DNA from 2 places in the Carnobacterium pleistocenium FTR1 genome. Region 2 is predicted to be linked to the other one. Evidence: a T-box and tRNA genes for the amino acid it is inferred to sense, from the RefSeq annotation. Region 2 holds a T-box; the other holds one or more tRNA genes.

Region 1 (3,458 bases), 690 kb from region 2:
TCGATTAATTTATTTCCATTTGCATCTTTGAATTCTTTTTCACTTTCATCTGTTTCAATAATTGAATCTACTTCCCACTCGTAGGCGCATTCTGGGCAAACAAAAAGGCTACCATCCTGATAAGTGTATTCTGAATTACATTTTGGACAATTTGGTAAGTTAGACATGTATTTTCTCCTCCAATGACTATGGTTACCTATATAATGGCATACCCTTAATGGATTGGCAACGCATATTTTCGTTTTATCTATTTCATCTATCTAAGTAGAATTCTATTTGGTTTCTGAATTGTCAAATTAAGCTAGACAAACTATCGCCATTCATGTAACTCAAGAATACTTCCGCAAATGACTTTATCTTTGATGAAGCCTATTGTTTCTTTGGAAGAACGATTCTGTGACGCCCACAACGCCATTTATTTTCTTTGCACTGTTAACAATACTCAAGGACTATATGTAGTGAAATTTCTATCACTACATACAGTCCTTTATTCTACAACCATAATTAAACAAAAAAAGGACCAGAGAAATTTCTCCAGTCCTTTTTCATTCAATTATCTGATGACCCGTACGGGAATCGAACCCGTGATACCGCCGTGAAAGGGCGGTGTCTTAACCGCTTGACCAACGGGTCATTATTTAAATTAGTACAATGGGCCTAAATGGACTCGAACCATCGACCTCACGCTTATCAGGCGTGCGCTCTAACCAGCTGAGCTATAGGCCCAAAAAAAAAAGCGGGTGGCGAGAATCGAACTCGCATCAACAGCTTGGAAGGCTGTGGTTTTACCACTAAACTACACCCGCATTATAATATATGGCCCGGGACAGAATCGAACTGCCGACACCTTGAGCTTCAATCAAGTGCTCTACCAACTGAGCTACCGGGCCAAACATTTGTTTAAACGGTCTCGACGGGAATCGAACCCGCGATCTTCTGCGTGACAGGCAGACATGTTAACCCCTACACCACGAGACCTTTTTGCATTTAAAAACTATCTTTTAAAAAAGATAAATTGCGGGGACAGGACTTGAACCTGTGACCTTCGGGTTATGAGCCCGACGAGCTGCCAACTGCTCCACCCCGCGATAATAATAATGAATCATTTGAAAAAGGAGGATAAGAGATTCGAACTCTTGCGTGCTTTTACACACCTGACGGTTTTCAAGACCGTTCCCTTCAGCCGGACTTGGGTAATCCTCCATAAGACTGATAAAATGACAATATATTAAGTTATATAAAATTGTCTATGACCCGTACGGGAATCGAACCCGTGATACCGCCGTGAAAGGGCGGTGTCTTAACCGCTTGACCAACGGGTCTATAATATTCAAAAAATAAAGATACGGAGAAGGAGGGATTTGAACCCTCGCGCCGCGTTAACGACCTACACCCTTAGCAGGGGCGCCTCTTCAGCCACTTGAGTACTTCCCCAAAAAAACTAATATTATAAAGTATTGATTTATTCAATGGGCCTAAATGGACTCGAACCATCGACCTCACGCTTATCAGGCGTGCGCTCTAACCAGCTGAGCTATAGGCCCATAAGAAAAGCGAGTGACGAGAATCGAACTCGCATCAACAGCTTGGAAGGCTGTGGTTTTACCACTAAACTACACTCGCAAAAACGGTCTCGACGGGAATCGAACCCGCGATCTTCTGCGTGACAGGCAGACATGTTAACCCCTACACCACGAGACCTTTTTGCATTTAAAAACTATCTTTTAAAAAAGATAAATTGCGGGGACAGGACTTGAACCTGTGACCTTCGGGTTATGAGCCCGACGAGCTGCCAACTGCTCCACCCCGCGATAATAATAATGAATCATTTGAAAAAGGAGGATAAGAGATTCGAACTCTTGCGTGCTTTTACACACCTGACGGTTTTCAAGACCGTTCCCTTCAGCCGGACTTGGGTAATCCTCCATAATAATACAAGGTTACTTTAATCTCAACCGATTAATGGACCTTGTAGGACTCGAACCTACGACCGGACGGTTATGAGCCGTCTGCTCTAACCAACTGAGCTAAAGGTCCAAGATCTTTAAAATAACAATAGCGGCGAAGGGGATCGAACCCCCGACCTCCCGGGTATGAACCGGACGCTCTAGCCAGCTGAGCTACACCGCCATAATAAAAGTGACAATTTTTAAAAAAGTGGAGCCTAGCGGGATCGAACCGCTGACCTCCTGCGTGCAAGGCAGGCGCTCTCCCAGCTGAGCTAAGGCCCCTGATTTTTAAATCGGGAAGACAGGATTCGAACCTGCGACCCCTTGGTCCCAAACCAAGTGCTCTACCAAGCTGAGCTACTTCCCGTTTACTTACTTCTTATTCTTTTTTTCAAAAGAAATGCACCCAAGAGGACTTGAACCTCTAACCCCTTGATTCGTAGTCAAGTACTCTATCCAATTGAGCTATGGGTGCAAATGGTGCCGAGGGCCGGAATCGAACCGGCACGGTGATCACTCACCGCAGGATTTTAAGTCCTGTGCGTCTACCTGTTCCGCCACCCCGGCATTAGAACAGTTCCTCATCTTACGAATGAGCTTACTAGTCAAACTAGTAAGCGAAAGACGGGATTCGAACCCGCGACCCCCACCTTGGCAAGGTGATGTTCTACCACTGAACTACTTTCGCAAAAGAATGCCGGCTAAAGGAGTTGAACCCTCGACCCTCTGATTACAAATCAGATGCTCTACCAACTGAGCTAAGCCGGCTAAAGTGATATCTCAATCATTCAATGAAAATAGTGCGGGTGAAGGGACTTGAACCCCCACGTCTTACGACGCTAGATCCTAAATCTAGTGCGTCTGCCAATTCCGCCACACCCGCAAAAACATGGCATAACTAACCATATTTGACTGATTAGCTATGAGTCATGCAGGATTCGAACCTGCGACCCTCTGATTAAAAGTCAGATGCTCTACCAACTGAGCTAATGACTCATGGTGGAGGTTGACGGGCTCGAACCGCCGACCCTCTGCTTGTAAGGCAGATGCTCTCCCAACTGAGCTAAACCTCCATATAAAAAATTGAATTTGCGTGGCAACGTCCTACTCTCACAAAGGGAAACCCTTCACTACCATCGGCGCTAAGAAGCTTAACTTCTGTGTTCGGCATGGGAACAGGTGTGACCTTCTTGCCATCATCACCACACAATTTCAATCAGAGAACATTGTTCTCTCAAAACTGGATAAGGTAAAAATCGTTTTTGTTCTGAATCCGTCGTACACCGCTTATTTCTTTGGTTAAGTCCTCGACCGATTAGTATTGGTCCGCTCCATATATCGCTATACTTCCACTTCCAACCTATCAACCTGATCATCTCTCAGGGGTCTTACTCACTTACGTGATGGGAAATCTCATCTTGAGGGGGGCTTCACGCTTAGATGCTTTCAGCGTTTATCCCGTCCACACATAGCTACCCAGCAATGCCCTTGGCAGAACAACTGGTACAC
Region 2 (3,458 bases):
GCAGAACTATCTTCCAGAGGGACCTCAATTTTATCCGGATGACCAAGTAACAGATCATCCTGAGTATTTTATTGTTTCTGAACTGATTCGTGAAAAAGTTCTTGAATTAACGAGAGAAGAAGTTCCTCACTCTGTCGCTGTAGTAGTGGAGAGTATGCAACGAAATGAATTAGGTAAAGTTCAAGTGCATGCAGCAATCATTGTTGAACGTTCAAGTCAAAAAGGTATCATTATTGGCAAAGGCGGGAAAATGCTGAAAGATATCGGTATCCGAGCTAGAAGAGATATCGAAGTGTTATTAGGAGACAAAATTTATCTTGATTTATGGGTAAAAGTTCAAAAAGATTGGCGTGACCGTCAATCGAGTCTGCAAGACTACGGTTACCGTAAAGATGATTACTAAAAAGTACTGACCATTAAAAAAAACAAACCATATCATTATGGTTTGTTTTTTTAAATAAAGATCGTATCGTAGGGGGTTTCTAAATGGCTCAAATAGAAGAAGTAGAAGGCATTGTGTTATCTGTACGAAACCATCGTGAAAATGATCAATTAGTCAAATTATTTACAAATCGTTTTGGGAAAAGAATGTTTTTTGTCAAAGGAGCTCGAAAGCAAAAAAACAAACTTAGAACTGCGGTATTGCCCTTTACAAAAGCAACTTATATAGCCGATATGCGAGACACGGGACTGTGTTTTATACGAGATGTAAAAGAAGTTGATCAATATAAAAGTATGCAAACGGATATTTTTTTGAATGCCTACGCGACATATATCTTAAGTTTAGCAGATGCGGCTTTAGATGATGGTATTGTAGATGGAACGTTGTTTCATAAAATCGACCGCTGTTTAACCGAAATCAATGAAGAAACAGATCCGGAAATAGTAGTCAATATCTTTGAAATCCAAATTCTGCCTTACTTTGGTGTTTCTCCGGAATTAAGAGGTTGCCGTATCTGTGGGAAAACTGAAGGCCCGTTTGACTATTCTGGCAGCTATGGTGGATTATTATGTCAAGAACATTGGCAGCTAGACCGTTATCGGTACCATTCTAGCCAAAGAGCGATTCATTTCGTGCGTTTATTTTCAGCTATTTCGTTAGATCAATTAGGCTCTATTACGGTTAAAGAAGAGACGAAACGAGAAATCAGGACATTGATCGACCTTATCTATGACGAATCGGTTGGAATTAAGTTGAAGAGTAAAAAATTCATTGATCAGATGTATACGTGGGGCAACCTTTTGATTGATAGAAAAGTTACTCCTGATGAAACACTTGATGAGAATGAAAGTAATGATTGACAAAAGTTCTTGTTACAAGCTATGATAGAAACAACTGAATAACCAGCGATGAAAGAAAAAAGTAAAAATTTCACCTCTATATGAGCGAATTTGGGATAGTGCGAGCCAAATATAGACAAAATTTTGAAAGGCCTTCTGGAGCTGTTCAATAAAAAAGATGCTAGTTTTTAGTAAACTAGAATTAGGGTGGAACCGCGATTGTATTATCGTCCCTATGCTGATGACTAACTGTCAGCATAGGGACTTTTTTTGTATATTTTTTTAGCTAACCAATATAATTTGAAATAAAAAGGAGAATGCTATAATGAAAGAAAATAGTCTAACATTTCAAGAAATCATTTTAACGTTACAAAAATATTGGTCAGATCAAGGCTGCTTGCTGCTTCAATCCTACGATACAGAAAAAGGGGCAGGAACGATGAGCCCTTATACATTCTTGCGTGCGATTGGACCTGAACCATGGAATGCTGCATATGTAGAACCTTCAAGACGTCCAGCTGACGGCCGTTATGGCGAAAATCCAAACCGCTTATTTCAACATCATCAGTTTCAAGTAGTTATGAAACCATCACCGGATAATATTCAAGAACTTTATTTAGGCAGTCTGCGTTTATTAGGAATCGATCCTTTGGAACATGATATTCGTTTCGTTGAAGACAACTGGGAAAATCCTTCAATGGGTTGCGCTGGTTTAGGCTGGGAAGTTTGGTTAGATGGAATGGAAATTACGCAATTTACCTACTTCCAACAAGTTGGTGGGTTAGAATGCAGCCCTGTAACAAGTGAAATCACATACGGACTAGAACGTTTAGCGTCATACATTCAAGATGTCGATAGTGTTTATGACATCGAGTGGACAAAAGGCGTGAAATACGGTGAAATATTTATTCAACCTGAATACGAACATTCAAAATATGCTTTTGAAAATAGCAATCAAGAATTACTTTTGATGTTATTTAATGAATATGAAAAAGAAGCTCTAGCTCAAATTAAAGCAGGTCTAGTTCATCCTGCCTACGATTATGTTTTAAAGTGTAGCCATACCTTTAATTTATTAGATGCAAGGGGAGCAGTATCGGTCACAGAACGTGCAGGATATTTAGCCCGTATTCGGAATATGGCCCGTTCAATCGCAAAAGCGTTTGTTACAGAACGCGAAAAATTAGGTTTCCCTCTGCTTCAAGGCCAAACTATCGAAACTAAGGAGGTAAACTAATATGACTAAGAATCTATTGTTAGAAATTGGTTTAGAAGAAATTCCTGCTCATATCGTTACCCCAAGCAGTGAACAATTAGTCCAAAAAATAACTGCCTTTTTAAAAGAAAAACGTTTAGCTCATGGAGAAGTCATTCCTTTTTCGACTCCACGACGACTAGCAGTCATTGTTAAGGATATTGCAGAGAAACAAGAAGATATTCAAGAATCAGTCAAAGGACCTGCTAAAAAAATAGCGCAAGATGCTGACGGCAATTGGAGCAAAGCTGCCATAGGATTTGCCCGAGGACAAGGAGTAACACCTGATGATATTTATTTTAAATCAATCAAAGAGGTTGATTACGTTTACGTCGATAAATTCATTTCAGGAAAAACCGTTAATGACAGTTTGATTGATTTAGATAAAGTGATCACATCTCTAACATTTCCAGTAAGCATGCATTGGGCAAACCACTCATTTAGATACATCCGCCCGTTCCATTGGTTGACAGCTATGCTAGATGAAGAAGTGATTCCTTTTAAATTACTAGATATCCAAACAGCAAACACGTCACGCGGTCACCGCTTTTTAGGGCATGAAGTGACATTTGCTAATGTGTTGGACTATGAAAAAACGTTGGAGAGTGTCTTTGTTATCGCGGATAGCGCAAAACGTAAACAAATGATTGTTACCCAAATTGAAGAGTTGATAAACGAAAATCAATGGTCTGTTTCATTGGATGAAGATTTACTAGAAGAAGTGAATAACCTGATTGAATACCCGACTGCCTTTTATGGTTCATTTGATAAAAAATACTTGGATCTGCCAGAAGAAGTATTGATTACTTCAATGAAAGATCATCAGCGCTATTTTGGAGTAAAGGATAACAAAGGGGCTATTTTACCTTACTTTATCTCCGTTCGTAATGGAAATGCCAACCATATTGATACTGTTGCTAAG

The links. The T-box of region 2 lies ahead of glyQ (glycine--tRNA ligase subunit alpha). A T-box ahead of a tRNA ligase gene usually reads a tRNA of that ligase, here a tRNA-Gly.
Region 1: it encodes a tRNA-Gly, which carries the amino acid that the T-box ahead of glyQ (glycine--tRNA ligase subunit alpha) is inferred to sense. The anticodon was not compared.

The regions. Positions count from the first base shown of each region.
Region 1 is NZ_JQLQ01000002.1:2,102,187-2,105,644, forward strand. It holds gene BP17_RS10220 (zinc ribbon domain-containing protein YjdM) at 1-167, opposite strand, end outside; tRNA gene BP17_RS10225 (tRNA-Glu) at 562-633, opposite strand; tRNA gene BP17_RS10230 (tRNA-Ile) at 653-726, opposite strand; tRNA gene BP17_RS10235 (tRNA-Gly) at 736-806, opposite strand; tRNA gene BP17_RS10240 (tRNA-Phe) at 818-890, opposite strand; tRNA gene BP17_RS10245 (tRNA-Asp) at 906-978, opposite strand; tRNA gene BP17_RS10250 (tRNA-Met) at 1,016-1,088, opposite strand; tRNA gene BP17_RS10255 (tRNA-Ser) at 1,114-1,203, opposite strand; tRNA gene BP17_RS10260 (tRNA-Glu) at 1,251-1,322, opposite strand; tRNA gene BP17_RS10265 (tRNA-Ser) at 1,347-1,434, opposite strand; tRNA gene BP17_RS10270 (tRNA-Ile) at 1,471-1,544, opposite strand; tRNA gene BP17_RS10275 (tRNA-Gly) at 1,553-1,623, opposite strand; tRNA gene BP17_RS10280 (tRNA-Asp) at 1,629-1,701, opposite strand; tRNA gene BP17_RS10285 (tRNA-Met) at 1,739-1,811, opposite strand; tRNA gene BP17_RS10290 (tRNA-Ser) at 1,837-1,926, opposite strand; tRNA gene BP17_RS10295 (tRNA-Ile) at 1,964-2,037, opposite strand; tRNA gene BP17_RS10300 (tRNA-Met) at 2,057-2,130, opposite strand; tRNA gene BP17_RS10305 (tRNA-Ala) at 2,159-2,231, opposite strand; tRNA gene BP17_RS10310 (tRNA-Pro) at 2,243-2,316, opposite strand; tRNA gene BP17_RS10315 (tRNA-Arg) at 2,351-2,424, opposite strand; tRNA gene BP17_RS10320 (tRNA-Leu) at 2,428-2,516, opposite strand; tRNA gene BP17_RS10325 (tRNA-Gly) at 2,566-2,637, opposite strand; tRNA gene BP17_RS10330 (tRNA-Thr) at 2,645-2,717, opposite strand; tRNA gene BP17_RS10335 (tRNA-Leu) at 2,751-2,832, opposite strand; tRNA gene BP17_RS10340 (tRNA-Lys) at 2,873-2,945, opposite strand; tRNA gene BP17_RS10345 (tRNA-Val) at 2,947-3,022, opposite strand; rRNA gene rrf (5S ribosomal RNA) at 3,041-3,156, opposite strand; rRNA gene BP17_RS10355 (23S ribosomal RNA) at 3,245-3,458, opposite strand, start outside.
Region 2 is NZ_JQLQ01000002.1:1,415,195-1,418,652, reverse strand. It holds gene era (GTPase Era) at 1-403, shown strand, start outside; gene recO (DNA repair protein RecO) at 487-1,302, shown strand; T-box leader at 1,342-1,519, shown strand; gene glyQ (glycine--tRNA ligase subunit alpha) at 1,607-2,518, shown strand; gene glyS (glycine--tRNA ligase subunit beta) at 2,520-3,458, shown strand, end outside.